Regions from separate parts of the Exiguobacterium sp. GL_137 genome, predicted to be linked through region 3. Evidence: riboswitches for the same ligand, from Rfam matches in the RefSeq annotation. Region 3 holds a riboswitch; each other region holds the start of a gene.

Region 1 (10,368 bases), 530 kb from region 3:
ATTCAATCCTACCAACAGAACCACAGCAAACAACAAGTACAGTATCAGATTTGCGATGAAGATGAATTGGATATCAATCGCCGCAATTTGCCCACTGATAGCAGTTCCGAGCGCCACACCGACGTTTTGAGCAACATAGATTGCGTTAAACGCCCGTCTCCCGCCTTCCGGCCAGATCACACCGGTCAGAGCATAGATGGTCGGAAAAACCATTCCGCCGACGAATCCGATTAATCCCAGCATCAGAACATAACCGGTGAAAGTCTGATGGAACATCCAAAGTCCGATTGAGGCAAGGACGAGTCCGATGACACTGATGACAAGTGTGCGTTTCCCACCTAACCGATCAAATGCTTTTCCACCAATGTAGTTCCCGATGATGGCGAGAGCCGAGTTGACGAATAAGGCCATTCCGGCCTTCGTCATCGACTCCCCTAAATAGTCATGAATGTATAATGTATTAAACGGCCATAAAAAAGAGGACCCTGTCGTATTGATTGCCATCGCCAATACCAGAATCCAGACCGCGCGAGGTAATTTCGGCATGGTAAGTATCCTCCAATGTAGTTTCCAACCTTGCCACTTTACGAAATTATTCTGTCGTCTGTCAAGGAACTTCGATTTAAACGAACAATCGGAAAAATGATACAATTAACTAAAGGGTCGATTTTGCGGGTACTTAGAAAAAAATAGAGCATATCAATCAAAAAGAGGAGTTTTTGCCATGTCACTTGCACGTGTGTTACCTTATGCCAAAGAATTGTTGGAATCAGTCATCCATGAAGGGGATTGCGTCGTCGATATGACTGCGGGGAACGGTCATGATACGCATTTCCTTGCTGAACAGGTCGGACCGGGCGGACGGGTCATCGCTTTTGATGTCCAGGAGCAGGCAATCGAAGAAACGACCCGTCGGTTGCAGGCGGCTCACGTCTTCGATTGGGTCGATTTGTATCACGAAAGTCATATCCATGTCGGCGCTCGGTTATTTGCTGAACAACGTCCGATTCGTGCCGGAGTCTTTAATCTTGGTTACTTACCGGGAAGCGATAAATCCGTCACGACGACAGGAGAAGAAACGCTAGAGGCACTCCGGGCCCTTCTTCCGGTCCTCGTCCCCGGTGGTCTGGTTGTCCTCGTGATTTATCACGGTCACTTGGAAGGGCGCCGCGAACGTGATGCAGTGCTGGAGCATGTTTCATCGCTCCCCCAGCAGGATTATGCCGTCTTGCAGTACCGTTTCTTGAATCAGCAAAATAATCCGCCGTTCATCGTTGCGATTGAAAAAAAATTAAAAAAACAAATACTCGATTAAACAACAGAGGAGTGCCGTCGTATGCGACGGCACCCCTCTTTTTAAAACATATTAATCTTCCACTAATTTCAGGAACAGCAACAACTTTTCAGCAAACCGTGTGTTCAAGCGTTCGAAACTGAAGTGCGGGAACCCGTGCAGACGTTGCAGATAAATCTGGTCCCCACCCATTTTCCGGCATACCTCAAGCGTCAACTTGACGTCAGCAAACTGATCGTCCGGCGCATAAAAACAAGCGAGTTGGACCCGCGGCAGTTTCTTACGTTCTTCATCATGGATGACAATTTCTTCTTCAATCTCACGATATTCAGCGTACGTCAGTTCACCGAGACGAGCAGCATCCTCATTATTTTGTCCGAACGGTAATGTCCCAAGCGGAGCATCCGGACGGAACCGGTCGAAGGCACTCGCGAAGACTTGTTTGACGCCTCCCAATTGCTTGGAATTGTGCCAATCAAATAACGGCGAGATAAACGTCAGGCTCGCCATCGGCAACTCATATTCTTGAAGCAGTCGGTTGACGACAAGCGCTCCCATACTGCAGGCAATGATATGAATCGGTAATTTCCGCTTACCGGCTTCGCGTAGTGCTTCTTTTAATAACTGTTGATGTTCTTCAAACGATACACGACGGGGTGCGTCGACCAAGAGGACCTCATATTCGTGCTCTAAGACACGAATCAGTGCTTCACTTGGCCGGGCACGTAATTGGAGTGGATATACAAGAACGATCACTCCGGTTGGTTGTTCTACCACAAACTCACCTCTTCATTCGATATCTGTTTAGTATGCAACAAATCCGACTTCAGCCAAACCGCCTTAAGTCGGATTCCGTTTCTTTAATATATACGTTGTAGTCGCGTCACAGGTTCCACCTGTCCGAAGACTTCCTCTGTCGTCTCGCTGATTTCCTTAAATCCGTATGAAGTCAAAAAGTGACGGGCTTTATAGTTTCGGGATTCAACATACACTTCAATCGGAGACGCCCCTTGCAATTCCAGTTCGCGGATCAGCCGGCGTCCGATTCCGTTTTGCTGGTATTTCGGCAAGACATACAGCCGGACGATTTCCCACGTTCCATCCACATCGATGGCGTGGATAAAACCGACGATTTCCCCGTCGATCAGTCCGACATTGAAGTATTCTCCACGTGCTTCTTCCGCTGTCCGGATTGCTCGGACCACTTCTTCCTGCGGGTACGCTTCTTGTACGAAATGGGCTTTCGAACGCTCTGAATAGATTTCCTCATATGTGTCCATCCAGGACGTGAGCGCAATATCATGAATGCGTGCTGCATCAGCCGGAACTGCTTCGCGTATCTCCATACCGAAATCCCCCTTTTCCTTTTACAGGCTCATGTTCTTTTACCCTTTTCTAGAAATTTCAGTCGTTTCCCTGCAAAGTTCCGGAGAAACAAAAAAAGTTCAGAAACACCCTTAAAAGGGAGTTTCTGAACTCAGGATTATGCGAAACGTTTTGCCTGCTCTTCAAGAGTAGCGGCTTTATCTGTTTGCTCCCATGGTAATTCGATGTCTGTACGACCGAAGTGACCATAAGCTGCTGTCTGACGATAAATCGGACGGCGGAGATCAAGCATCTTGATGATCCCTGCAGGACGGAGATCAAAGTTTTCTGCGATTAATTCAACGAGTTGCGCTTCAGGAAGTTTTCCTGTACCGAACGTATCGACTGCGATTGAAACCGGGTGCGCCACACCGATTGCGTAAGCAAGTTGAACTTCTGCTTTGTCCGCAAGACCAGATGCAACCAGGTTTTTCGCGACATAACGTGCTGCGTAAGCAGCTGAACGGTCGACTTTCGTTGGATCTTTACCAGAGAACGCTCCACCGCCGTGACGTGCATATCCGCCATACGTATCAACGATGATTTTACGACCTGTCAACCCTGCATCTCCTTGTGGTCCGCCGATGACGAAACGACCAGTCGGGTTGATGAAGAATTTTGTGTCTGCATCGATGTACTCTGCCGGGATGACCGGTGCGATGACATGTTCTTTCAGATCAGCTTGAATTTGCTCAAGCGTCACTTCTTCTGCATGTTGTGTCGAGATGACGATTGTATCGACGCGAACAGGTTCATTGTTCTCGTTGTATTCAACCGTAACTTGCGTTTTACCATCCGGACGGAGGTAATCGAGTTGCCCCGTTTTGCGGACCTCTGCCAAACGACGAGCCAGTTTGTGTGAAAGCGAGATTGGAAGTGGCATGAGTTCCGGTGTTTCTTTCGTTGCATAACCGAACATCAGACCTTGGTCTCCTGCTCCGATCGCATCGATTTCTTCATCGGACATGTTTCCTTCGCGTGCTTCAAGCGCTTGGTCCACACCGAGAGCGATGTCTGCTGACTGCTCATCGATTGATGTCAATACAGCACAAGTGTCTGCATCGAAACCGTATTTAGCGCGTGTATAGCCGATTTCACGAATAGTTTCACGAACGACTTTCGGGATATCCACGTAAGTTGATGTCGTGATTTCTCCAGCTACTAATACGAGTCCTGTCGTGACAGAAGTTTCTGCCGCAACACGTGCGTTTGGATCGGCTGCAAGAATTGCATCCAAAATTGAATCCGAAATCTGGTCACAGATTTTATCCGGGTGACCTTCAGTTACTGATTCCGACGTAAATAGTCGGCGATTAAGGTTTGTCATGTTTGACCCTCCCAAAAAAGAATTTGACGGTGTACTCATTTCCCCTAGTTGAGTGGGACGGTAAAATGAAAAAAACCTTTCCATGTCCAAAAATGGTCAGGGAAAGGTTGTGCGTTCTTCCTTTACCCTCTTATCGTTCGAAGTGTTTACTTCGCTTCAGGAGAGCACCTTTTCCTACATTAATGATGAAATTAATATAAGACGGTTGCCGGGTTTCTTCGGGCCTTGTTCCCTCCACCTGCTCAGAATAAGAGTATCCGTTACGAATTACATGATATAAACTTGTGCTCACTCTGTCAAGCAACGTTTTAATTTCTAGTCGAAAAATTTCGGAAGAGATGTTAAACTGTTAATGCTGAAAGCGTTTCCAGATAAATAGAAATCAGCGCAGGAAAATGATTGCCCTATCATTAGTATGTCATATATAATAAATGTGTCATACTAATAGTAGAGCTAAAACCAACGTAGGGGAAAGGTGGGGTCAGGATGCCGATGACGGTCCTGAATATCGAAGAGCTACTCAAGAAGGAGCATGTGTTCAAACAACTGTCAGTTGCTGAACTAGTCGAACATGCGATTCGCAACAAAGAAGGAGTTCTTGCAGAAAATGGTGCTTTGTCTGTAGAAACGGGGAAATTTACAGGTCGTTCACCGAAAGACAAGTTCATCGTCCGTGATCAATCGTGTGAGATGCATATCGATTGGGGTCATGTCAATCAACCAATGGAATCGGACAAATTCGAGCAACTGTTACAAAAAGTTCTTCGTTATATGAACGAAGCAGATCAACTTTACTACACAGAAGCTGCTGCTGGTGCCGATACGCATTTCACCCTTCCAGTGCGCGTCGTAACCGAATATGCTTGGCATAATTTGTTTGCGAAACAGCTATTCTTACGCGAATATCCTACGGTTGCGGCCTTTGAACCATTTACGGTCGTCTACGCACCACATTTTAAAGCGGATCCGGCGGTCGACGGGACAAACTCGGAGACATTCATCGCGATGTCTTTCGAACACCGTATTGTCTTGATCGGTGGTACAGAGTACGCCGGAGAAATTAAAAAATCAATTTTCTCGGTCATGAACTATCTCTTACCACAACAAGAAGTGTTGTCGATGCACTGTTCCGCCAATGTTGGACACGAAGGGGATGTCGCGTTATTCTTCGGACTATCCGGGACTGGTAAGACCACACTGTCTGCAGATGAGAGCCGTCAATTGATCGGCGACGATGAACACGGTTGGTCCCATGACGGTGTCTTCAACATCGAAGGTGGCTGCTATGCGAAAACGGTCAACTTGTCACGCGAAAAAGAACCACAAATCTTTGACGCCATCCGCTTCGGAACCGTTCTTGAAAACGTCGTCCTCGACGACACCCGGATTCCGGATTATGATGATACCTCACTGACGGAAAATACGCGTGCGGCTTACCCGATCACAGCAATCGAGAATATCGCCATCCCGTCACGCGCCGGTCATCCGAAAACGATTGTCTTCCTGACAGCAGATGCTTACGGTGTACTGCCTCCGATCAGTAAACTGACAAAAGAACAAGCGATGTATCACTTCTTGTCAGGTTATACATCTAAACTTGCCGGCACAGAGCGTGGTGTCACGGAACCGGAAGCAACGTTTTCGACCTGCTTCGGTTCCCCGTTCCTGCCGTTGATTCCAGAAAAATATGCGACGATGCTCGGGGAACTGATTGATCGCCACGGCGTCACCGTTTATCTCGTCAACACCGGTTGGACCGGTGGGGCTTATGGTACCGGCAGCCGGATGAAACTTTCGTATACACGGACGATGGTCAATGCAGCCGTCAACGGCCTGCTCGCAGACATCCCGACAGAAGAACATCCGATTTTCGGTCTGCATATGCCGATTGAAGTACCCGGTGTTCCGACTGATTTACTCAATCCGGTCAAGGTATGGGCGGATTCATCTGTTTACGAACAACAAGCGACTGCACTCGCGCAAAAGTTCACGCAGAACTTTGCACGTTTCGAAAGTGCGACGGATGCCATCAAAGCAGCCGGTCCCCGCGTTTAAAAATGATTGATGATACCAAAAAGGTTGAGCTCCTTAACGGATGCTCAACCTTTTATGTTAGACGATTGAATCTGTCTTATCTTGTAAATGAAGCTCTTTTTGAGAAAGCCAAACTTGGCTTTCTTTTAATAATTCATAAGCGCGGTGCTTCGCAATCCCGAATCGATTGCTCAGCATCTCGAACCGTTCGAACTCTCCCCGGTCTGCGCTGATCGCAAGGAGCAGGCAATCCCGAAACGGATGATCATCACCTTGTAAGACGTTTTTCAAAGCCGGTTCAATCGGAAGCTGATCAATGATTTCATCAATATCGACTGAGAGTAATGCATCAATATGAGACAGTAATCCAATCATATAAGCGCTCTCTGCTTTCAAGGTCTTCGTTTCCGTCGCAAACAGTTCACACAGCTTTGCACAATGCAAAGATGAACGTAACAATTCATCCGACCACCTGTACGGACTTGCGAGTTTCATTTCACGCAAAACGATTAACGAAATCCAGCTCTTTAATTGCGAAAATCCAAGTAAGGAAATCGCTTGTCGGACGGAACTGACGGTGTTCCGAAGACCGATTCCCGGAGAATTGATTAATTGCAGTACTTGTACACTGATGTAAGGATTTCCTTCGATTTCATCGACGACGTCCTCATAATGATCGTCTGTATCCAACCACTTCAGCATCTTCAACAGGACAGGTACTTGCGGAGGAACCGCCTTCCCTTTCATCAGCATCGGTTTGGCATAAAAGTATCCTTGAAACCAGTCATATCCCATCTCAAGGCTTCGCGTATGATCTTCATGTGTTTCGACCCGTTCTGCCAAAAAGCGCATATGCGGATAATTCCGCTTTAAAATATGTAAGATTGCACTTTGTTCGCGTGGGTTGATGGCTTCGATATCAATTTTAATCAAATCAATCAGATCAAACAGCTCTGCCCCATGATGACGCAACAGATCGGTTACGAAATCATCCAGTGCCAATACGAAGCCTGCTTCTTTCCACTTCTGCAACGTCAGGAGCATAGCAGCATCAATGTGAACCGTCTCTAACACTTCAATCACGAATCGGGTCGGATCCAAGTGATCGATCAGCTCAGACTGTAACAGATCGCCTGTGAAATTAATGAATAATCGTTTCCCTTCTGCTACACGGTCTACTCCCAAATGAATCAGTGTATTCGTCAATACATCCATCGTTGCCAAGTCACCATCAAACACTGCAGGTGTTTCAACGGAACGATAGAGCAGTTCAAAAGCGTCAATCGAACCAAACCGGTCTACAATCGGTTGTCGCGCAAGTAAGATTTCCATCTCATATATCCCTTCTAAATCCGTTAATCTGGCTTATTTTATATGTTCTAGTATATCAAATATCGTTTTCCCTTAAAAAATCTCTTTTTTAAAACATATCAATGTTCCCATCATTTGGAGAAAAAAACATCTCAATGCGAGGCACTGAGATGTTTTCACGAATCCTTTTACTTGGATAACATCCAATCGATGACTTGTTTCGTCACAAGCATTTTTTGATGGATTGGAAATTGATGCGCATATTGATATACCCATAAACGGGTCTTTTCCGGATAGCGGGCTGCATAGTTCGTCGCATGCCGCAACCGAACGTTTTGATCGTACAATCCATGAATCAATAAGACGTCTCCTTGCGGCGGAAAATAGAGTGGTGACCGGACGCGATATGCCTCCAGCCGTTGCTCTGGAACGCCACCGGTAAATCGTCTGAGCATTTTTTGCATCGTCCGTTGTTCTTCATACGTCCAAATCAAATTCGTCACGCCGGCCCAGGAAACTGTCCGGGCGACTTCACGATGATGCGCCAGTAAAAGCGCCATCTGACCGCCGCGGGAAAAGCCAAATACCGATGTCCGCTCGACATATTGATCGAGCCAATCAAAAGCACTGATGGCGTCAAGGATATCCCGTTGTCCAAAATCTTCTTTTCCGGTCCCCCCTAAGTTACCGCGATAAAAAGGAGCCATGACCAAATAACCGGCTTGCGCGAACTGCATTAAGCGGGTCGGCCGAACCATGCCGATATTACGTGTCCCACCACGTAAATACAAGAGACCTTGTCCGTTCGCCCGAACCGGTAAGATGATGTACGCCCCGACCCGTTCTCCGTCGGATGTTTCATAAAAGACCCGAAAGGTACGAAACGGTCCCTGGCGGGGGAGCTCAAACCAGTCGGCGTTCGGCGAGTACACGAAGAGTCTCCGGAAGGACACGGTCCTTCATCATGAAGCTGTATTGGCGGTTCGTATCTAAACGTTTCGGGATATCGTCTAGTAAATAGGCACCGTCCGTCTCATCGACAGCAAGATGCGGCACCAAGGATGCGATTTCGGCGAAGTAGATATTCTTGATGATCGTATCCCCCCGACCTTCAACCCGGTATTGTCCGATGTACTGGAGACGTTCGATATGTCCCCCTGTCTCTTCCATGACTTCCCGGTGCGCTGCTTCCTCGGCCGTTTCCCCCGGTTCGACCTTTCCACCCGGAAATTCGTAGCCCCGTTGCTTATGATGTGTCAGTAACCATTTCCCTTCGTACACGGCAATGACCCAGACATGAAGCGGATGGACTGAAAACGGATGGTCCTCAAAACTCAGTTCAACCCGATTTTGATAATAATCTAAAAACGTAATCACGTGCGTGCACCTCATTTCTTCTTCTCTCTTCACTTTACCTGTTTCGAAAGCATTCTAAAAGTGAAAGTGCGTAGGAATTTGCCAGAATGACAAAAAAAGACATCCCTCTGAATCGAGAGATGTCCGGCTTCTTATTTCAAGCGAGCTTCAAGCTCTGCTTTTTCTGCTTCAAATCCAGGTTTACCAAGCAAGGCAAACATGTTTTTCTTGTACGCTTCCACACCCGGCTGATCGAATGGGTTGACACCAAGCAGGTATCCACTCATTGCACATGCCTTTTCAAAGAAGTAGAACAAGAATCCGAGATGATACGGTGTCATCTCCGGCAACTCAACTGTCAGGTTCGGAACTTGTCCATCTGTGTGGGCAAGCAACGTTCCTTCTGCTGCCTTGTCGTTGACGAATTGAATCGACTTGCCTTCAAGGAAGTTTAAGCCGTCCAAATCCTGTGCATCTTTTTCAATCGTCAAGGTATGACGCGCTTGTCCGACTTTGATGACCGTTTCGAACAAATCACGACGTCCTTCTTGAACGTATTGTCCCATCGAGTGAAGATCCGTTGAGAAGTCGACTGCTGCCGGGAAGATCCCTTTAAAGTCTTTTCCTTCTGACTCTCCGTACAACTGTTTCCACCACTCCGACACATAGTGTAAAGCAGGTTCATAGTTGACGAGCAACTCGATTGTTTTTCCTTTCGCATATAATGCGTTTCGAACGACCGCGTACTGGTACGCTTCGTTTTCCGCCAAGTTCTCATTTGAGAACTGAACTTGCGCATCACGCGCACCTGCCATCAAGTCTTCAATCGAAATGCCGGCAGCTGCAATCGGTAATAAACCAACCGGTGTCAAGACAGAGAAACGACCGCCAACGTCATCCGGAATCACAAATGTCTGGTATCCTTCCGAGTCAGCAAGTGTCTTCAGGGCACCACGTGCTTTATCCGTCGTCGCATAAATCCGGTCCTTCGCTCCGGCTTTACCGTACTTGTCTTCCATAAATGTTTTCAGGAGACGGAATGAAATCGCTGGTTCCGTCGTTGTCCCTGATTTTGAGATGATGTTGACCGAAACATCTTTTCCTTCAAGTACTTGGAACAAATCGTGTAAGTACGTCGAAGAAATGTTATGTCCGGCATAAATGATTTGCGGTGCTTTCCGCTCGTCTTTTGACAGTAAGTTGTGGAACGAATGACCGAGCATCTCAATTGCAGCACGTGCTCCGAGATACGATCCGCCGATCCCGACGACTAACAAGACATCTGAATCCGACTTGATTTTTTCAGCCGCCGCCTGAATTTTTTCAAATTCCGCTTTGTCATAGTTTGTCGGTAAATCGACCCATCCTAAGAAATCGCTGCCGGCACCTGTGCCGTTGTGGATTGCTCCGTGTAATGTTTTTACCGTATCCGCCATATAGTCCACTTCATGTTGTCCTACGAATTGTAGGGCCTTCGAATAATCAAAACGTACCGTTGTCATTCACTCGTCCTCCTTATTCATTCGCAAACAAATGCGACCTTCCTTTTCATTAAAACGCAAGAAGGAAGGTCGTTCAAGTCTTTTGTGAAAAGATTAGCAAATGTTATGACGCTTACAAAGCAGCTGTTACGATTTGACGAACATCTTCGTTGCCAAGTGATTTGAAGTTACCAAAGTCT
Region 2 (10,368 bases), 140 kb from region 3:
CGCAAAAACATGCGATGGCTTTTCAGAACCGGTTACCGGGTGATGAAGCACCTGAATTTACAGACGGTTTCGAAGGATTCTACCATTTGATTTCGTTTGAAGGTTCGGTCGAAAAAACAACGGCCCAGTACATCATCCGTGATTTTGACCGGACTAAGTTCGAAGCCCGGAAACACTTCCTGACGGCTTTGGTCGAAGAATGGAACAAGAAATACGGCGCAGGAAGCGTTGAAATCAAACTAAATGATCAATATTACAACATGCGTGAAAAAATCGAACCGCATATGGAAATCGTTGATATCGCTCATGCGGCGATGGAGTCACGTGGTATCACACCTATTATCAAACCAATCCGTGGCGGGACGGACGGTTCGCAACTGTCGTACATGGGACTTCCGACACCAAACATCTTTACAGGTGGCGAAAATTACCACGGAAAGTTTGAGTTCATCTCTGTCGACAATATGGTGAAGGCAACGGAAGTCGTTGTGGCAATTGCTGAACGATTTGCACAGTCAAGTAAATAAGACGGTATAACGAAAGCAGATTCTCGATGTGAGAATCTGCTTTTTTCATGGTCTATATGGTTTCTCCAGACGATAGATACGCGTTATCAAACCAAATGGATTTACTTTTCTTCTGTTGTTGTTTGCTGATCTGGAATCGGCAATTGGACCATACTGCCCGATCCGCTGACGAGTGGTGATTTCCCGTCCCACTTCTTGACGGCTTCATACTGAATCATTTCTTCCGTCAATGTTTTTTGTAATTCTTTTTGCGCTTTCGCAAGACCCTGCGCTTCAATGAGTCGGGCATCCGCTGCCCCTTTCGCTTCTACCCGCAGACGTTCTGCTTCTGCTTTCGCAATCGCAAGATCCGTCTTCTTTTTATCGAGTTCTTGTGAGGCTTTCACCCGCGCATCAATCGCTTCCTGTGTTTTCGCATCCGGTTTAGGTGCTCCGAGTGCGACGTCCTCGATGATAAATCCAATCTTTTTGACGTCTTCGGCAAACTGTGTCTGAATACTCGTCGAGACGTTTCCGGACTGTTCCCCGAATAACTCGAGAACGGTAACTTTCGAAATCTGTTCGCGTGACGCATCATAAAGACGTTGTTTTAAGTAACCGGCTGCAATCTCATCAATTTCAATCGGACCAAATTTATTAAAGACTTCCGTCACCTGGTCAGGTGAAACCGAAAAACTGTACGTAAAGTCGACGACGATATTTTTCCCGTCTTTTGTCGCCAGTGTCATATTGTCGAGTGATTTCGTCTGTGTCCGGATCGGATACTCGGTGACGCGTGTGATTGGCGAAACAATATGCCAACCTTGAGAGAGTGTCTCGTCCTGGACACCGCTTGACGGTTTATAGACGACACCGACCTGTCCCGGTTCGATTTGTTCGACGATAAATGGTGTCATCGCAAGAAGTGCGACGACAATCACACCTGCGATGATCATCGACGGCCTGATACGTTTTTTTGGTTTGATTTCTCTCATTTTGAGTCTCCTTTATCAATTTTATCCTGAATATACTTATACAGTTCAATGGCCAGCAAGACGAACAGTGCAAAAAATAATAACGTGAAAAGTGTTGCCACGCCGTCCTCCTCCTTCATGAATGTTCTAACTACTCTTACGCTTCAGATTGGAAAATGTTTCATTTTGTTTAAAAGCATGGTTGCTAAATTGCGCAATCCGGTCTAAGATGTAAAGAACTTTGTCCTTGAAACGAAGCGTATCATTTTGTGGTACACTCGTAACAGCACATCACACACTAGAAACGAGGGTTCATCTCTATATGATTACAGTACAAAACGTCGGTCTCCGCTTTGCGGACCGTAAATTATTCGAAGACGTCAACATCAAGTTCACACCGGGCAACTGCTACGGTCTCATCGGTGCAAACGGTGCCGGTAAATCAACATTCCTTAAAATTCTTGCAGGTGATATCGAAGCACAACAAGGAGACGTCATCATCACGCCTGGCGAACGCCTTGGTGTCCTTCGCCAAAACCACTATGAATATGAAGAGTTCCAAGTCATCGAAACGGTCATGATGGGTCATAAGCGCCTTTATGAAGTCATGAAAGAAAAAGATGCTATCTATATGAAAGAAAACTTCTCGGACGAAGACGGCATGCGTGCTGCCGAGCTCGAAGGTGAGTTCGCAGAAATGAACGGATGGGAAGCAGAGTCGGAAGCGGCAATGCTCTTACAAGGTCTTGGGATTAAAGAAAATCTTCATACGAAAACAATGGCTGAACTGACGGGCGGAGAGAAAGTCAAAGTCTTGCTTGCTCAAGCCTTATTCGGCAAACCAGACATTCTGTTGCTCGATGAGCCTACCAACGGTCTTGACTTGAAAGCCGTTAAATGGCTCGAAGAGTTCTTGATCGGATTTGAAAATACGGTCATCGTCATTTCCCACGACCGTCACTTCCTCAACAACGTTTGTACGCACATGGCCGATCTCGACTACGGAAAAATCCAACTTTATATCGGAAACTATGATTTCTGGTATGAGTCAAGTCAGCTCGCTTCACGTATGGCAGGCGACCAAAACAAGAAAAAAGAAGAGAAAATCAAAGAACTTCAAGCCTTCATCGCCCGTTTCAGCTCGAACGCCTCAAAAGCGAAACAAGCGACGTCCCGGAAAAAGTTACTTGATAAAATCACACTCGACGACATCCGTCCGTCTTCACGCCGTTATCCGTTCGTCGGCTTCACACCGGAACGTGAAATCGGAAATGATTTGTTGATTGTTGATGGCATTTCGAAGACAATCGATGGCGTCAAAGTACTGGATAATGTTCGTTTCTCATTAAACAAAACGGATAAAGTGGTCTTTATCAGCCAAAATGACATTGCCATCACGACACTCTTTAAAATCCTCATGGGTGAAATCGAAGCAGACAGCGGCACATTCAAGTGGGGCGTTACGACGTCACAATCGTACTTGCCAAAAGATAACTCTGCTTTCTTCGAAGGATCGGACAAAACAATCCTCGACTGGTTACGCCAGTATTCACCAGCCGATGAGAGCGACACGTTCCTCCGTGGTTTCCTCGGCCGGATGCTCTTCTCAGGCGAAGAAGTCATGAAAAAAGCGTCTGTTTTATCCGGGGGAGAGAAAGTCCGTTGTATGTTATCCAAAGCGATGCTCAGCGGCTCAAACGTTCTTGTTCTCGACGATCCGACGAATCACTTGGATCTCGAATCGATCACAGCACTCAACGATGGCTTGATCGCTTATAAAGGCGCAATGCTCTTCAGCTCACATGACCATCAGTTTGTTGAAACAATCGCAAACCGGATCATCGAATTGACACCAAACGGTATCGTCGACAAAGAAACGACGTATGATGAATACCTCAACAATGACTCTGTCCAACAACAATTATCAACGTTGTATGCAACGAACTAAGTAATGAAACGAGAGACCTGTCCTAGCGGATGAGGTCTCTTTTTTGTAGACTGCAGATATCATGCCCATCAGAGGAGGAAAAACGTTGCGCCATCGTTCCTGTGCAGCCTTAATTGAGAACGGTCGGATTTTGATGCTTCGTCTTGAGACAAACGATTGAAGTTTCTGGACATTACCCGGAGGGGGTCTCGAGGAACATGAAACCTTCGAACAAGCGGTCATTCGGGAGGTGCAAGAGGAAGTGAATCTCGCCATCCGCATCATCAAACCTCTTTACTCAGAAACTCACGCAAACGGACAAGAGATCTGCTTTTTAGTCAGACAGATCGATTCACGCGAACCGATTTTGGGATATGATCCAGAGCGCCCGGAGGGAGACCAAGTTCTGACCGGAGTGAGATGGATGCTACTTTCGGAGATGACCGCCGATCGACAAGTCGCAAAAATTTTAACAGCTTTAGGATAAGACATACTCTTTTTTGTAAAACCAAACGAAAGGCATCTGCTCCAGTCGAGTAGATGCCTTTATTGATCATGTACGCATTTGACTTGCCTCTTCTTCCACACGACGGAGTAACCCTTGCACGATTTTTTCCGTTTCCCGTTCGCCGCCAAGCGACAGCAGGCTTCGTCCGACGAAATTCGCCCCTTCGTTTTTCCCGGTATAAATCAGCTGACAACTTTTTTCGTCGAGCCGCTTCAACGTAAAGGTCATCTCGAGTTTAAAGATTTTGGCAAGCGTAAATCCAATCGTATTTTGTTTGAAATCCGGTTGATTTGTATAGGCAAGATCCGTCACGATATATGTCTCGAGGCGATTCCCCTGCATATACGTTTGCCGGTATGTCGAACCGATGACACCCGGTTTCCGTTCGATCACATCGTGCTGGACGACACCTGGAATCAGGCGTTGTAACCGATCGTGATCAAAGATATGCCAGGCTTCCTCGATTGGAACATCCAGTCTCTTTTCTTCATGCCACGTTACCATCCCAACACCTCCTTTTACTGAAAAATACCCTGATGTGTGCAGTTCTAACTTCAGACTACACACATGCAGGGTATTTGGCTTATTTTAATCGGTCCGTGATGATTATTTTACAGTCTGACGTTCAAGGGCCGCACCGAGGAACTTCGCCAGTTCGAGCATGCCGAACTTACCGGCAGCTGCTTCCGCGTCTGAATTGTAATTCGTATTCGTATTGACGTCATACGTATAGATTGTTCCATCCGCATCCTTGATGAACTCGATGCCGGCGACCGCGATCTGGTTCGCTTGCAGGAAGGCTTCATACTTTTGAATGATCGGATCATTAAATCCGTCGACGACTTTAAACTTCATCGGTGTTTGTGGGGCCTCTTCACCGACCGGGCAGAACAAGTCGTCAATGACACAGGCATCTGCCGGGCACAGTTCAAATCCTTCTGACGTGTCGACCTGGACAGCATAAACAAACTTCCCGCCGACGAACTCACAGCGCGTGATGTACGGTTCCGGTGCCTGGATATATTCTTGAATCAGTGTGATCCCGTCGACCGGTTCATCAAACGTTGGTCCATCAAGATATGTCTCAAGTGCTTCGATCGAATGGAACAACTGAACGCCGAGTCCTTTTCCGGCACGGTTGTGTTTCGTGATAAACGAGGACACGCCGATGTTTTTCGCCGCTTCGACGATTTGATCACGCCCGACGGCAGCTGTCGTTTTCGGAACCCGGATACCGGCTTTTCGAAGGGCCGTATACTGATTGATTTTACTCACTTCAAGACGTAAGGCACGGGTTCCGTTAAAGACAGTCCGGTCGTGTTCCTCTAGCCACGCGAGTACCCCTTCCGTCAGTTCCGGGGCGTAGCGGTGCCCGCGCGTATGCGACGATGCACTCATCCGGCTGTAGAAGACGCCTTCTGGCGGGACTTCATCAAGCGGGACCTGTCCTTCATCGAGATGCCACTGTTCATACGGCAACTCCAGTTCCTCGAGTCGTTTAATTAAATGGTCCGTCCATTCCTGGTTTTCGTGTAAGATATGAATTTTTGTCATTTGATTTGACCTACCTTTCGTTTTTCTTCGACAAGCGGCATGACGTCGCGCGCGAAGCGTTCCATTTCTTCCAGTTGTGGTGAAAATTGAAGTAATAATAAGGAGACACCCACCTGCTCAAACGCAAGAATCCGTTCCGCAATCTGTTCCGGTGTTCCAATCAAATCAGGACGGAGTCCGCGGTTCGAGACCGAATAATCGTTCCGTTTTACCTGCTGTTCGAGTTGTGATTTGCTGACGAAGTCGTCGTACCCGGCGTATCCGGCACTGTCTTCCTTGACGTCCGTAATTCGTTGCCATTCTTGAATAGCCTCTTCTTCCGTATCGCGGCAGATGATATAAGCAGCCAATCCAAAACTTTCAAGCGGCGGTTGCCCTGTCGCTTGTCGGCGCGCCTTCATATCCTCAATCTTAACGGACACTTCTTCCACTGTTCCGCCGTGCATGACATAAGCGTCACAATGATTGACGATGGTTTGTTTGCCGGCTTCACTTTCCCCGCCTGCGTACAACTTGATGCCCGGTCGTTGAACCGGCTTCGGATGCAGTTGCGTCTTCTCGAGCGTATAGTAGTTCCCGTCGAAGCTGTACGGCGAAGCATCTGCCCATAATCCTTTCATGATCGTGACAAACTCTTCCGTCCGCGCGTAGCGTTCGTCGTGAGCTGTGAAGATCCCGTTGTATTGCCGCGCTTCTTCTTCCCACCAGGCAGAGACGACGTTTAACGTAAAGCGCCCGTTGCTAAGTTGATCGATGTTTGCTGCCATCTTCGCGGTCGTCGCCGGATTATGGAACCCCGGACGGACCGCTGTCATGATTTCCAGTCGTTCCGTCGTCGCGGCAATCGCCGCTGCCGTCGTCCAGGCTTCAAGACTTGGTGCTTCAAGTCCTTTGATGTCATTTAAGTTCAATTCCGCAATCAAGGTCGTTGAAAACCCGATTTGTTCAGCCGTTTGTGCGACCTGTTTCGCATAATCGAATGTCGCCGGCATCTGTTCGTCTTCGACATTCCGTAACCATCCGCCAAAAATCGGTAACCAAAATCCATACTCCATCCGTCATATCCCCCTTGTAAAAAAAAGTCGCTCTTCTCGAAAATCGAAAAGAGCGACGGATTAATCATGTCTGCTCTTATCTGTAAAGGAAAAGATTCCTTTAGGAAGTAGCACCTTCCGCTGCTAGCGGGGTTGCTGAAGTGTCTTCGGGCCAGTCCCTCGACTTCTCTTGATAAGAATTATTGGAATTATCGTACACTTTTTAGCAGAGTAAAGCAACCATTAAACCTTGTTTTCCAATCGGAATTAATAACAGTATTAAAAAAGGACGAGAGCCGGGCTCTCATCCTCATTGTCTTAATATGGGGCAACAAATGTCGATTGTTCGATGGGTGCTTCTTCGCCGCGGATCCGGTCATAGAATTTTGCAAGCGTGACGCTGAAGTATGGGCCAACCCATAGGAAAGCGATTCCGATGGTAATCAATCCGAGCAGGAACCAACCAATGAATGAGAGGACGAGCATGAACGCTTCCATCTTATGTCCGTCCATCATTTGGCGCGAACGTGTAATCGCATCCAAAATGCCGATTGAAGGTTCATCTCGTAAAATATAAAACGTCATTAGATACGAAAATGACTTGATGATACCCGGGATGATAAATAGTAAGAACCATAAACCAAGGAAAATACTTTGGACAATCGAAAGACCGACCGCCTTTAAGAAAATTTTGTATGGCTCAAATAAATCAACGATTTTTGCCTGTTCTTTTCGAGCGACAGACATCGCAAGCCATGTCCAACCGATCGCAAGTGGAAGCAAGAGAATGTTCAGTAAAAAACCGATGAAATCAATCGCTTGAATATCTTCATTCGCATCAGAAGAAAACATCGTTGGAATACTTTGAATGATGAGAAACAGTAAAAACATAAGTGCCATGAAGACCCAGCGACCACTGAGCGCTTCACGGGCGGATAATTTTAATTCTTTAATCATGGAGATCCTCCTCAAAATAAGTTCTATCCTTATTTACGGCTCATGAAGAGAGGAGTTTCATCTTTTTTCAGGATTTTCCTGTTTTTAACTGATTTAAGCGTGCTTTTTCAAGTTGGCGCTGGCATGCCGTATACAAAGAACGTCGTCCGTCGAGCCGTTCCATCGCAAACGGAATATCATGTTTCTTCGCCTGCGCGATGACGTGTGCAGAAGCGGCATGGGACACCCGGCTTGTGACGACGACGATGGCATCGGTCTTTTTCGCGAGACTGGCAATCTTTTTCGCAGATTGGGCATCACCCGACAGATGAATCAGCTCGATTCCTGTTTTTTCGAAAAACGTCCGGTAGACCGGTGCTTGCTGTTCATTGCCGACGATGACCAGCCGCATGCCTTCAAACGGTGCAAAATCAAGTGGTTTTTTATCCACGAAGTCGATGGGCTGCCCCGGTACGGACGTCGTGACGAGTGGTGTCAACGGTTGGGATTTCTTTTCACGAATCCGGCGCGTTTTCCGTTCTTGTTTCAATTTCGGCTTTCGTTTCATTTGCTTCAGATAGCGTCCCGACTTTTTGACGATGGATCTGGCGTTGGCTGTTTCAACTGATGGTGGCACTGGTGCTGTTGAATTGTTTGACGTCTCCAACAGTTGTACCGTCGGCTCTTGATATTGGAACGCATATTTCCAGGCAATCGTCAGTGTTTCCGGACGACCTTTCCACATGACGAGATCGACGAGCTGTCCTTCTTTCAGATGGAAAAAGCGCATGTCTTCAACCGGTGTGGCGTAATAAAAAGACTTACCCGTCTCATCCTTTAATGGTCCTTCGACCGTCGATTCAATGATACCGTGGTTTTTAACGATACATTTTTCAAAAACGATTCGTTCCGACAGTGGCTTCATCCGGTCAGTCGCGACAACATCCATCACTTCAAGTGTCGTCCGGCGTACGTCCTGATGTACGACTTGGACCCGGATTTCCATTCCATGTTCGAGATTCCATTGCCGGATCTCTGTTTCCGAGATGTGACTGTTCGGCCATTCCCGTAAAGAACCACCTTTTAATTCACGGACGAACGTATAGGCGTAACGTTGTTCGATGACAGGAGTGATTTGTACAGGAGGAACGACAGGTTGCTTGATTGATATGTCTTCTTCTGGATTGCTCCACGTGAAGTCCAAATTTTCAGAAGGTGTATAGTAACGCGACATCTGCACCCATTCATCGATTCCCCGGATTTCCTCGAGCAGGAGGTCCCATTCTTCCACCGTTTCGACTACTTTCATTTTACCGGCGACTAACGTCTTCGCCCGTTCCACGATCTGTTGCATCATCTTCAACAACCCCTTTGCTTTTTTTCAACTATAGCAAGGGACTTTCGTGTAGGTTGGTCAAAAAAAGACCGGGTTATTTTTTTGATAAGGTTATGATTTGATTTCGATTGACGGATCACCGAGCCGGTATTTTTCGACGGAAACAATCAAAATCGTGATGATGACAAGTAAAAACCAGGACGATAATTTCCCGAAGTCGACCAGCTCCCATCCATCCTGCTGATTCGGATACACCCAACCCTTAAAAAAGGTCACGATATTTTCCGCCAGCCAGATAAACCAGGCAATCAGACCAAACGAAAGAACGAGCGGCATCCGGTAGACAGTCTCATCCAGACGAAAATAGACCCAGGACTTATAAAAGATGAGAGCGACAATCCCCATCAAAATCCAACGAAAATCAAACAACCAATGATGGGTAAAAAAGTTAGCGTACACGAGCAGACCAGTCGCTAAAGCAAACAGCGGCCGGGGAAACTGTGTAATGCGGAGATCAAAACGGCGAAATGCCTGGCAGATGTAACTGGCGACACTCGCATACATGAAGCCGGCATAAAGCGGAACACCAAATACTTTGCTGAAGGCATCTTCCGGATAACTCCAGGATCCGACCTGGACTTTAAACAGCTCAAGTCCAAGTCCAATCGCATGGAAAATTAAAATCAATTTAAACTCTTCCTTTGATTCATAACGCGTGATAAGTAAAACGATTTGAACGAGGAGACACCAGATCAAGAGCAAATCATAACGGGCAATCGGTTCCGCCGGTAGATAGCGGGATGTCGCAAGCGCCAAGAAAATCGCGACCGGGAACACACAACAGATGGCTTCAAGATATGTAAAACGGATCAAATGGCGGATTTTTCGCATCGACTGACCTCCTTTTTTATCAGTATACGGATAAGCAGGACGGATTCCCTCCATCTCAGGATGGAAAATATCGGATTTCCTTTAGTTTCCTCCATCAAACATGGTACAGTTAATGAATCAATTTGATTTTGAAACGAGGTGTCTTCCATTCATGAAGCAGACCATTCACACGTCTTGGCTGTTACGTTCTGTCCTGAAATGGGCATTATTTTTATTTGGCCTTTTTTTACTCGCTGTCGGTTCATCGATGATGATCACGGCACAACTCGGCGTCTCGACCTGGGACGTTCTTCACCTTGGTCTTCAAAATAAAACACCGTTTTCCGTTGGGACAATCATCCTTCTTGTCGGATTGTTATTGGTGTTCGTCAAATACTTGCTCGACCGGATCACACCCCAGGTCGGCACACTCGTCAACGCGATTTTCGTCGGGGTGTTCATGAATCTTGTTCTTGGTTCAGGTCTCCTGCCCTCATTTTCTTCCCTGTGGCAGAACACGCTTTGGCTGATTGCCGGCATCTTCATCATCGGGATGGGAGCGGGGCTGTATGTTGCTGTCGGGTACGGTGCCGGGCCGCGGGACGGACTGACACTGACGCTCGCTGAACGGTTCGGTACGTCCATCCGGATGATGCGGACATTCATGGAAATCACCGCTTGCGGCATCGGTTGGCTGCTTGGAGGACCCGTGTTCTTCGGAAC
Region 3 (10,368 bases):
CCCTTATAAATACTGTAATCTCAGTTTCAAGCATTTTAGATGGAATTGCAACTAATGTCCGTTATCATCGAAGGAACAATTTTAATCTGAAGTTCCGACAAGTTTGTGAATCAACGAACAGATAACTTGAAAAGATATACCTGAATGGGTATATTGGTACACATAGAACATTGGAGATCATTGGAGGAGGAAACCGGAATGAAAACGATCATTGTAGGTGGAGTAGCTGGTGGAGCAACTGCGGCGGCGCGATTACGTCGATTGGACGAAACAGCAGAAATCATTCTTTTAGAACGTGGAAAAGAAATTTCTTTTGCAAACTGTGGACTTCCGTACTATATCGGAGACGTCATTAAAGACCGGAATAAATTGCTGGTTCAAACTCCGGAAGGGATGAACGCACGCTTCAATCTGGACGTCCGGAATTTATCGGAAGCGATCCGGATCAACCGCGAGCAAAAAACGGTGACGATTTGTAAAGTGGATACGGGAGAAGAGTATGACGAAACGTACGATCAGTTGATTTTGTCACCCGGCGCAAAACCGATCCGTCCAGGCATTCCGGGGTTAGCGGAAGCAACAAATGTCTTTACGTTACGGAACATTCCGGATACCGATAAGATGCGTCAGTATGTCGACGAAGCGCGTCCGGCACATGCGACGGTCATCGGCGGCGGATTCATCGGTCTTGAAATGGCGGAAAACTTAGTCGAACGCGGAGCACGCGTGACGTTGATCGAGATGTCGGATCAAGTCATGGCACCGGTCGATCCGGAAATGGCAGCCATCGTTCATGAACACTTACGGGCGAAAGGCGTCGAGTTGATTTTAGCGGACGGTGTGTCACGCTTTGAAGAAGCGGGGAACCGTGTGGTCTTGACGAGCGGAAAAACGATTCAGACAGAAATGAACATCTTATCCATCGGGGTCATGCCGGAAAGCAACTTGGCTTCGGAAGCTGGACTGAAGCTCGGCATCAAACAAACGATTCAAGTCGATGAGACGTTGCGGACATCTGATCCTTCCATCTTTGCGATTGGTGATGCGATCGAAGTCAAAGACTATATTACGGGGGAACCGGTTCATGTCCCGCTGGCTTGGCCGGCAAACCGTCAAGGACGTCTCGTCGCCGACATCATTGCCGGACGAGATGTCCGTTACACGGGGACACTCGGAACAGCAGTCGCAAAAGTGTTTGATTTGACGGTTGCTGCAACCGGAAACAATGAAAAACGTCTCCGTCAGTCAGGACGCCGTTATGAAGCGATTCACCTGCACCCCGGTTCACATGCCGGCTATTATCCGGGAGCGAGTCCGATTTCGATGAAACTGTTATTTGATCCGGTGGATGGAACGATTCTCGGAGCACAGGCGATTGGGATGACAGGTGTCGAAAAACGAATCGACGTTTTGGCAACGGCGATTAAAGGTGGACTGACAGTACTTGATCTTCCGGATCTTGAATTGTCGTATGCGCCTCCTTATAGTTCAGCAAAAGATCCGGTCAATATGGCAGGTTACATTGCCTCGAATATCGTACTCGGAGACAGCGAAAACGTTCATTGGCATGAGATTGACCAAATTGTCGCGGACGGCGGATTATTGCTCGATGTTCGCGAACCTTCGGAAAATGAACTCGGTTCGATTCCGGGATCAGTCAACATCTCATTACCGACGTTACGTCAATCGCTTGACGAATTGCCGAAAAATCAGACGATTTACGTGACGTGCCAGGTCGGACTCCGTGGATATGTCGCGAGTCAATTGCTGAAACAGAACGGATTTACCGTCAAAAATTTGAGCGGCGGTTATAAGACGTGGGCGACGGTCAACCGTGACCGCGAAGCGAGAAGTCAAGTACAGGAGGAAACAGCTGTGACGACGATAAAAAGTGAGCCGAAACAAGTGGCGAAAGAACAGATTACGTTACTCGATACATGCGGTTTACAGTGCCCGGGACCGATTTTGGAGCTGAAAACGAAAATTGATCAATTACAGGACGGGGATCAAGTCTTTATTAAAGCATCCGATCCCGGTTTCCTGCCGGATGTTCAAGCGTGGGCAAAAAAATTGGGGCATACCGTCCACACGGCGGAAATGAATAAAGGCATCGTTGAAGTCCTCCTTGAAAAAGGGAATGCTACGAACCAACCGGTATCATCAGTCGCCACAACTGCCGATGATGCGACGATGGTCGTATTCAGCGGCGATCTTGATAAAGCACTTGCATCATTCGTCATTGCGCAAGGGGCACAGGCGATGGGGAAACAAGTGACGATGTTCTTTACGTTCTGGGGACTCAATGTCATCCGTAAACCGGATGCACCTGCCGTCGACAAGGCACCGATGGAACGGATGATGGGAATGATGATGCCGAAACATGCCGGTGATCTCCCACTTTCGAACATGAATATGGGTGGAGCCGGTCAAAAAATGATGAAAAAAGTCATGAAGGATAAACAGGTCGATGCTCTAGAGACGATGATGGCGAAGGCTCAAGCAGCCGGTGTCCGGATGATTGCCTGCACGATGTCGATGGATATCATGGGGATTAAAAAAGAAGAGTTACTCGACGATATCGATTACGGCGGTGTCGCAAGTTATCTTGGAGCGACAGATGGTTCGAACCTGAATCTGTTTATCTGAGGCAATTCAATTACCGAGGGACTGACCCAAACGTCAGTCTCTTTTTTTGTGTGAAATCTAACATTCGATGTGAGGTTTGAGTTGTGAAACTCAAATCATATGGGTTATCGGGTATTAAAATGAATTTGATTTTCTAAAATTATTTTCGTATCATAGAACACATGTGAAAAAAGGTTACATGATTGAGGCTTACATAAGGAGGAATACCTGTGGAAAAACAACTGATGGATTTAATCGGTAGTATTAATGACTTGTTATGGTCGAGTGTCTTGATCATCTTGTTGGTTGGTCTGGGAATTTATTTTACAATTCGAATGGGGTTCGTCCAGTTTCGGATGATTCCGGAAATGTTGCGGCTGTTGTTCCAAGGAACGGATAAAGGGAAAGATGGTGTGTCGCCGTTCCAAGCCTTCGCCATCAGTACAGCGGCACGGGTCGGGACCGGCAATATCGCCGGCGTCGCGACAGCCATTGCGCTCGGTGGACCGGGTGCTGTCTTTTGGATGTGGTTGATTGCCTTAATCGGTTCCGCTTCAGCATTCGTCGAGAGTACGCTCGCTCAGATTTATAAAGTACGTGACGAAAAAGCTTGGCGTGGCGGTCCTGCATATTACATGGAAAAAGCGCTCGGACAACGCTGGCTTGGCGTCGTTTTCAGTATCTTGATTACCATCTCGTTTGGATTCGTCTTCAACTCAGTCCAGTCCAATACGATTTCATTATCGCTTCAAAGTCAGTATGGGGTAGATAAAACGTGGATTACAGTTGGACTTGTCCTGTTAACGGCACTCGTAATCTTCGGCGGTGTCCGGAGTATTGCGACGGTGTCAGCCTTCCTCGTCCCGATTATGGCAGGCGGATACATCTTGATTGCTCTCTACATCATGGTGACGAACTTAGAGGTGTTACCGAACGTATTCGGTCTGATTTTCCAGGAAGGATTACTCGAATTCAAAACACTTGCCGGTGGAGCAATCGGAGCAGCGGTCTTAAACGGAATTCGTCGTGGTCTTTTCTCAAATGAAGCCGGTATGGGTTCAGCGCCGAATGCTGCTGCGACGGCAGAAGTGTCCCATCCTGTCAAACAAGGGTTGATTCAATCGTTTGCGGTTTTTGTGGATACACTGCTCGTCTGTTCTTCGACAGCAATGATTGTTCTAGTCAGTGGTGTTGCGACGCAGGATGCGAGTGGAGCACCGGTCGCCGGAATCGATTTGGCGCAAGGGGCACTCGCTTCTCAGGTCGGTCCATTGGCTACTGCATTTATGGCGCTTGCGATTTTCTTGTTTGCCTTCAGTTCGATTGTCGGAAATTATTATTACGGTGAATCGAATATCAGTTTCATCAATGACAATAAAAAAATCATGATGGTGTATCGTGTCATCGTCCTCGGCATGGTTGTGTTTGGTTCGCTCGTTCAAACGGCGGGACTTGTCTGGGCGCTCGCGGACATCTTCATGGGCTTGATGGCAATCGTTAACTTGTATGCAATTTTCCGCTTATCCAAAATTGCGAAGCTGGCACTCGATGATTATTTAGTACAACGTAAAAATGGTCAGGATCCCCGTTTCCATAAAGATTCGATTCCGAATCTTCCGGGGAAAGAAACGCTCGAGGCGTGGCAGGATGAAGACCGGAAAGAAAAAGCCATTTAATATGAGAAGGATCAGAGTCATCTGGTCCTTTTTTTATTGGTAGAGATTTTGATAATCGTCATTAAAGCGATGTGAAAATGGGAATACTAAAAAAAAACGACCGGAAAGGAGGGGGAGGATGGAAAACGTACATTATGTTCGAGTCGCGGATGCCGTTTGGGATTCGTTTGGAGATGATCCCCACATCATCATGGACTGGATTTTGTTTATCCATGAAACACAACCCGATCATGAGCAATTATTCGCACTCGAAGAGACGACCCCACTGTATCAGTTGATGAGCCAAATCGATATCTTCATTGACCAGGAAACCCACTATAATTTGGGACGGGCGATTGTCGGGGAAGAACTAATCGTCAATGAGGAGCATGCGGCAATCGTCGGCATCCTTCCCTTACCGCTACTCATCATTTCGTCGGAGGTCATGCGTAATTTTGATCGACGGGCACTGGAAGTGATTTATCAGGAGGCCGGCCGGCAAGGTGATTTCGATGAGGTTTGGGAACAATTCGGGAATCTACGCGCCTATTTTCACCAGGCGGAAGAAGCGCAGGATACGATTCTCGTCTATTATGTATAGGGCTTTCCTTGTACAACTCCATTATATAAGGACATAGAAAAAGAGAGGGGGATGTGACATCCGCCTCTCTTTCCTGTATGTGTAAAGTCAATGCTTAAAAGTCGATTTCGTCTGGATCCGGTCCGAGACGAACATCCGTTGCCAAACGATCAATCTTCTCGAGATCATCTGCGTCCAGTTGGAAGTCAAAGACGTCAAAGTTTTCCGCAATGCGTTCAGGTGTGACCGATTTCGGAAGCGCGACAATACCGTTATCCAAATGCCAGCGCAAGACGACTTGTGAAGGAGATTTACCGTGTTTTTCTGCAATTTCCTTGAAGTCATTGATTTCGAGGAATTTCCCTTGCATGAGCGGGCTCCACGCTTCAACTTGAATGCTATGGTCCTGTAAATATTCATGCAGTTCGTGTTGCGGAAGTTGCGGATGAAGTTCGACCTGATTGATCATCGGTGTCATTAATCCTTCTTCAGCAAGTGTATCGAGGTGATGTTCTTTGAAGTTCGACACGCCGATGGCTTTAATTTTCCCGGCTTCGTAAAGCTCAACCATCGCTTTCCACGCTTCGATATATCCTTCAACCGGCCAGTGGATCAGATAGAGATCAAGGTAATCGGTCTCGAGACGTTCAAGTGACTCGGCGAAAGCTTCCTTAGTGCGTCCGGCACGAATATCATCGTTCCATACTTTAGACGTTAAGAAGAGATCTTCACGGTTCACGCCGCTTTCTTTAATTCCTTTGGCGACACCACGTTCGTTTTTGTAAACGGCAGCCGTATCAATATGACGGTAACCGACACGAATGGCTTCTGCGACGGCAGCCGGTGCTTCCGTCTCTTCGTCGACTTGCCAGACACCGAATCCGATTTGTGGAATTGTGACACCATTTGAAAGTTTTGCGTATTGCATGTGTATACTCCTCCTTTAATGAAACGAGAATATGGAATTGCTCGTTTAGTTTAGCATGAACAAGCAAGAACGTCCGTTTCAACGCTCAAGGGAGGAAAAAGCCGGTTAGAAAGCGAAAAGAGGAGGGTAAATCTATAAAGGAAACGAGGTGTATTTTATGAAACGATCTGTTAAAAACGTACCAAAAGGTGTTTGGGCCGGCCTTGCAGCCCTGTTAGGGACACAAGCGACATGTTTGTTCCTTGGTGCACGGAAGACAGGACGAAATCCGTGGGTCTGGGGAGGCGCAGGACTGATTCAGTTCCCGCTTCCGGCGATTGCGTATTTCATTCTCAACCGCCAAGACCAGAAAAAATAAGTCAAAACAAGACCTATCGCAAAAGCGACGGGTCTTGTATTTTTTACGAAACATTTTTTTTACGCACATCAGCTGTTTTTCGACGCGGGAAGCCGAAGACGATGGCAAGAGATCCGCAAACGAAAAGCAGGAACGGATAAAACAGATAGGGAATCAGTTCCGGGGAAGCCGTTTTCGTTAATTCCGCTGCAATCAGCAACTGGGCTCCGTACGGGATGATTCCTTGGATACCGCACGAGAAGATATCGAGGATACTGGCGGATTTCTTCCGATCAATATCATACGTATCGGCGATTTCCGCAGCGAGTGGTCCGGCGACAAGAATCGAAATCGTATTGTTCGCTGTCGCAAGATTCGTTGCACTGACGAGTGCCGCCATACTGAATTCCGCGCCGCGGCGTTGTGAGATTTTCCGCGTCAGGGTTTCTTTCAGATAAGCAATCCCGCCGTTAAAGGTGATCAGGCTGACGAGTCCGCCCATTAATAACGTCAAGATCGAAATTTCTGCCATCCCCATCAATCCTTCAGACATCGACAGGACGAAGCCGCTTAAGCCGAAGCTTCCGTCCATCATACCGATGATACCCGTCAAAACGGTTCCGCCGACTAAGACGAGGATGACGTTGACACCAAACAAGGCGAGGACGATGACAGACAGATACGGAATCAATTTATAAAACTCAAACGCTTTTGCTTCGACGACGTCTCCTGTACCTGAGACGAAAGCCAAGATGATGACCGTCAGGATTGCTGCCGGCAAGACGATCATGAAGTTGGTTCTGAATTTGTCGCGCATATTGGTTTTTTGCGTCCGGACTGCTGCGATCGTTGTATCGGAAATGAATGACAGGTTATCACCGAACATTGCACCGCCGACGACAGCTGCCGCGGCAATCGCAACATTGACACCTGTTGCTTCATGAATTCCGAGAGCAATCGGGGCAAGTGCGGCAATCGTACCGGTCGAAGTCCCCATCGCCATCGAGATGAAAGCAGCGATGATAAACAATCCACTCATTAAAAGAGAAGGCGGTAAAAATGTCAGCGACGCGTTGACGGTCGCTTCGATGGCGCCAATCGCATCGGCCGTTCCGGAAAAGGCACCGGCAAGTAAGAAAATAAAGACCATGATCATGATGTCCGGATTTCCGGCACCCGTTGCAATCCGTTCCACGGTTTGATTGATGCTGCCTTTCGTTGTGACCGCCGCAAAAATCAAGGCAATCAAAGCCGCAATCAGAATCGGGAATTTGTAGAAATCATCGTAAAAAATACCGGCACCGATAAAAAGAACTAAAAAGACAAGTAACGGTAGAAGTGCCCATTTGTTCGGTATAATCGTCTCGTTCATAAAACCACTCCTTTTCTACAAGTACAAAAAAAGACTCCTTCGCAAGAAAGAAGGAGGTCTTTACTGAAAAAGACGCTCTTCTTATCTCTCAAGCCGCAGCTTGCTGGATTTGGCACAGTACGATTTAATCGTCCGCTGCCGAAACATCATCGGGCCAGTCCCTCCGTCTCTCGCGATAAAAAGAAGTCATTTGATTGTCTGAAATACGTTTTCTACCGTAACGTATCTTTTACTGCATGTCAACACTACTTCACTGAAGTGCTTGTTTGAGCGTCGTCACATTTTCATTCATCAAGTCAAAATACGAGGCATTCTGCTGTTCTTTCGTGACGGACTCCAGGTTGTGGATCGTAATCGCTTCGGCTCCGATTTCCTGTTGGATGACGCGGGCGACTTTAGGAGAAACCGTCTCCTCGAAAGCGATATACTTCAAGTCATGCAATTTGGCTTCTTTGACGAGAGCGGCCAGTTGCTTTTGGGAAGGCTCGTCCGACGGAGAGATGCCGGCAATCGGCAATTGCGAGAAACCGTATCGTTCGGCTAAATATCCGTAAGCGGCATGCGTGACGAGCAATTCTTTTTTCGAGCCCTTATCGACAGCCTGTTGCAGATTTTGATCGAGCTCATCTGCCTGCGTATCAAATTCAGCCAGGTTTTTTTCAAACGTCGCTTTTTTATCCGGTACTTCTTTTGCCAGTGCCGTCGAAATCGATTGGGCCATCATTTTGGCATTGTTCGGATCGAGCCAGACATGGGGATCGTATTTGCCGTGATCATGTTCTTCTTCCGCGTGTTCGTCAGCATGATCATCGTGTCCTTCATGTTCGTGAAGCGTGGCGTTGGCTTCGAGTAAGTCGATTCCTGTGCTTGTCTCGACAAAACGGACATCGTTGCCTTTCAGACTGGCTTTGATTTTTTTCGAATACGGTTCAAGCGTCGTACCGGTTAAGAGGAACAGATCGCCTTGTGCGATTTCTGTCAGTTGTTTAGACGTCGGCTCGTACGAGTGCGGATCGGCACCGGGAGGGACAATCATCTTGACGTCGATATCTGTTCCGCCAATTTCCTTGGCGATTGCCGCAGTAGCGAATGTCGATGTATACACCCGAAGCTTTTGATCGGTCGCATCTTGATTGGATTCGGAAGAACCGCAGGCAGCAAGAAAAGCAGCGCTGGCAAAGGCGACCGTGAAAGCTGAAAGTAATTTTTTCATATGAATAAACCCTCCAAAAATTATTAAAACGTAATTATTCCGATTTGAACCTTTTCACTATAACGAATCCAAAACGAAGCGTCAAGTATAAGTCGGGGAAGACGTTCGGCTTCTAAATAAATCGGGTAGATGACTAATAAGAGATCAGAAATCGAGAGTAAGCTTTGGAGGTGATGAGGTGAAACGGGAAACTGCTTGGCTGATGGGAGGGGCGGCAATTTTAACGACAGCCGCAGCCGGAGCGAGCATCTGGAACAACTATGGTGCTTTATTACGATGGACGGAACCGGCGCTTCCACTGTCGGAAGTCCAACTCGCACCCCGGACGATTTTGTTTAAAACCGTTAATCAGAAAGAACTAAAGTTGGATTTATATTATCCGCCGGGTGATGGTCCTTTCCCGGTCGCGATTTATGCGCACGGGGGAGCCTTCGTCAGAGGGAACCGGGATGACGTCTTTTGTTTTACGCCAATCGTCGAGCGTTTCCTGGAACTCGGCATCGCCGTTTGCAGTATCGATTATCGCTTGTTTGAGGACGGCAGTTATTTTCCGGATAATCTGGAAGACGTTCGGGATGCACTTTGTTTCTTAAATCAGGAAGCCGACGATTTACGGATTATGCGGGGACGCATGGTGTTGTGGGGAGACTCAGCCGGTGCCGCGTTAATGCTGACGACGGCACTTGCCCCGATGGAATTCATCGGCGAACAAACAGCCGAATGCCTCCCGTTGATCAGTGGTGTCATTGCCCTGTATCCTCCGACGAACTTCCTCCTGTTCAAGTTCATTCAAACGTGGATTGCCAATATTAAGTTTTACGGAGGAGGGCGGGACGAGTGGCGGGAACTCATGACACGTGTTTCGCCGGTAACACATTTGACAGCAGACTCACCACCGATCATGTTGTTGCACGGAAAAAAAGATCCGATTGTCCCATTTACGCAAGCGCTCCACTTCGTTGAAAAGGGAGCCGATGTCGGAGCCGACGTCCGGCTGTTTTCCTTCCCGAACGGCACGCATTCCCTGGCGAGCTTTACCCAGACCGAAAATCCGTTGAAAATCGAGCGGTTACTGGAACGGATTGAGACGTTTAGTTGTCAGGTCCTGGCGTTGCCGCCCCGGGAGACCCTTCACTAAAAAAGAAAACATGATACAATCAGTCATATTTCTTTTGAAGGAGACAGTAAAATGACAGAAATTTGTTTAGTGCGTCATGGTCAAACGGATTGGAATTTAAACGAGCGGATTCAAGGACGAGAAGATATTCCGCTCAATGAGACAGGGCGATGGCAGGCTGGAATGAGCGCAGCTTACCTGGCGGAAGAAAAATGGGACGTCTTGATTTCAAGCCCCTTATCGCGGGCAGTCGAGACGGCAGAAATCATCGGACGTTCAATCGGGCTGGATGTAACGGAGACGGATGAACGGTTGGTCGAACGGGAGTTTGGATTGGCATCAGGACAGCCCGTCGCCGGAATCTATGAAGCAGTCCAAGCGAATGATACGGAACGTGTACCGGGACTTGAAACCGAACAGGAAATTCAGCAGCGGGTGTTTTCGGCAATTGAAGAATTGACAGAAAAATATCGGGGACAACGCCTGTTGATCGTCTGTCACTCGCATACGATCAAAGCGGCATTATCCTCGATTGATGATA

The links. A riboswitch is a leader RNA that binds a small molecule or an ion and turns the genes downstream of it on or off. The one in region 3 is predicted to bind S-adenosylmethionine.
Region 1: it holds a riboswitch for S-adenosylmethionine, as region 3 does, so the genes downstream of both, metK (methionine adenosyltransferase) here and AC3IRK_RS14595 (Na+/H+ antiporter NhaC family protein) in region 3, are expected to answer to the same signal.
Region 2: it holds a riboswitch for S-adenosylmethionine, as region 3 does, so the genes downstream of both, AC3IRK_RS15280 (LLM class flavin-dependent oxidoreductase) here and AC3IRK_RS14595 (Na+/H+ antiporter NhaC family protein) in region 3, are expected to answer to the same signal.

The regions. Positions count from the first base shown of each region.
Region 1 covers NZ_CM174406.1:2,272,215-2,282,582, forward strand. Annotated here, with positions in the region: gene AC3IRK_RS11915 (MDR family MFS transporter) at 1-546, opposite strand, end outside; gene mnmM (tRNA 5-(aminomethyl)-2-thiouridylate-methyltransferase MnmM) at 725-1,315, shown strand; gene AC3IRK_RS11925 (alpha/beta fold hydrolase) at 1,367-2,071, opposite strand; gene AC3IRK_RS11930 (GNAT family N-acetyltransferase) at 2,155-2,640, opposite strand; gene metK (methionine adenosyltransferase) at 2,778-3,986, opposite strand; SAM riboswitch class I at 4,114-4,240, opposite strand; gene pckA (phosphoenolpyruvate carboxykinase (ATP)) at 4,473-6,041, shown strand; gene AC3IRK_RS11945 (EAL and HDOD domain-containing protein) at 6,099-7,352, opposite strand; gene AC3IRK_RS11950 (alpha/beta hydrolase family protein) at 7,520-8,263, opposite strand; gene ytkD (RNA deprotection pyrophosphohydrolase) at 8,235-8,708, opposite strand; gene AC3IRK_RS11960 (glucose-6-phosphate isomerase) at 8,840-10,189, opposite strand; gene AC3IRK_RS11965 (iron-containing alcohol dehydrogenase) at 10,302-10,368, opposite strand, start outside.
Region 2 covers NZ_CM174406.1:2,933,171-2,943,538, forward strand. Annotated here, with positions in the region: gene pepT (peptidase T) at 1-527, shown strand, start outside; gene AC3IRK_RS15255 (prohibitin family protein) at 629-1,501, opposite strand; gene AC3IRK_RS15260 (ABC-F family ATP-binding cassette domain-containing protein) at 1,803-3,428, shown strand; partial or broken gene AC3IRK_RS15265 (NUDIX hydrolase) at 3,607-3,894, shown strand; gene AC3IRK_RS15270 (hypothetical protein) at 3,961-4,419, opposite strand; gene AC3IRK_RS15275 (ATP-grasp domain-containing protein) at 4,522-5,469, opposite strand; gene AC3IRK_RS15280 (LLM class flavin-dependent oxidoreductase) at 5,466-6,524, opposite strand; SAM riboswitch class I at 6,598-6,703, opposite strand; gene AC3IRK_RS15285 (DUF975 family protein) at 6,822-7,460, opposite strand; gene AC3IRK_RS15290 (DUF2325 domain-containing protein) at 7,528-8,796, opposite strand; gene AC3IRK_RS15295 (DUF817 domain-containing protein) at 8,887-9,666, opposite strand; gene AC3IRK_RS15300 (YczE/YyaS/YitT family protein) at 9,818-10,368, shown strand, end outside.
Region 3 covers NZ_CM174406.1:2,797,347-2,807,714, reverse strand. Annotated here, with positions in the region: gene AC3IRK_RS14620 (CoA-disulfide reductase) at 199-2,646, shown strand; gene AC3IRK_RS14615 (alanine/glycine:cation symporter family protein) at 2,856-4,301, shown strand; gene AC3IRK_RS14610 (hypothetical protein) at 4,420-4,881, shown strand; gene AC3IRK_RS14605 (aldo/keto reductase) at 4,976-5,788, opposite strand; gene AC3IRK_RS14600 (hypothetical protein) at 5,946-6,146, shown strand; gene AC3IRK_RS14595 (Na+/H+ antiporter NhaC family protein) at 6,190-7,497, opposite strand; SAM riboswitch class I at 7,576-7,679, opposite strand; gene AC3IRK_RS14590 (metal ABC transporter solute-binding protein, Zn/Mn family) at 7,748-8,710, opposite strand; gene AC3IRK_RS14585 (alpha/beta hydrolase fold domain-containing protein) at 8,889-9,848, shown strand; gene AC3IRK_RS14580 (histidine phosphatase family protein) at 9,900-10,368, shown strand, end outside.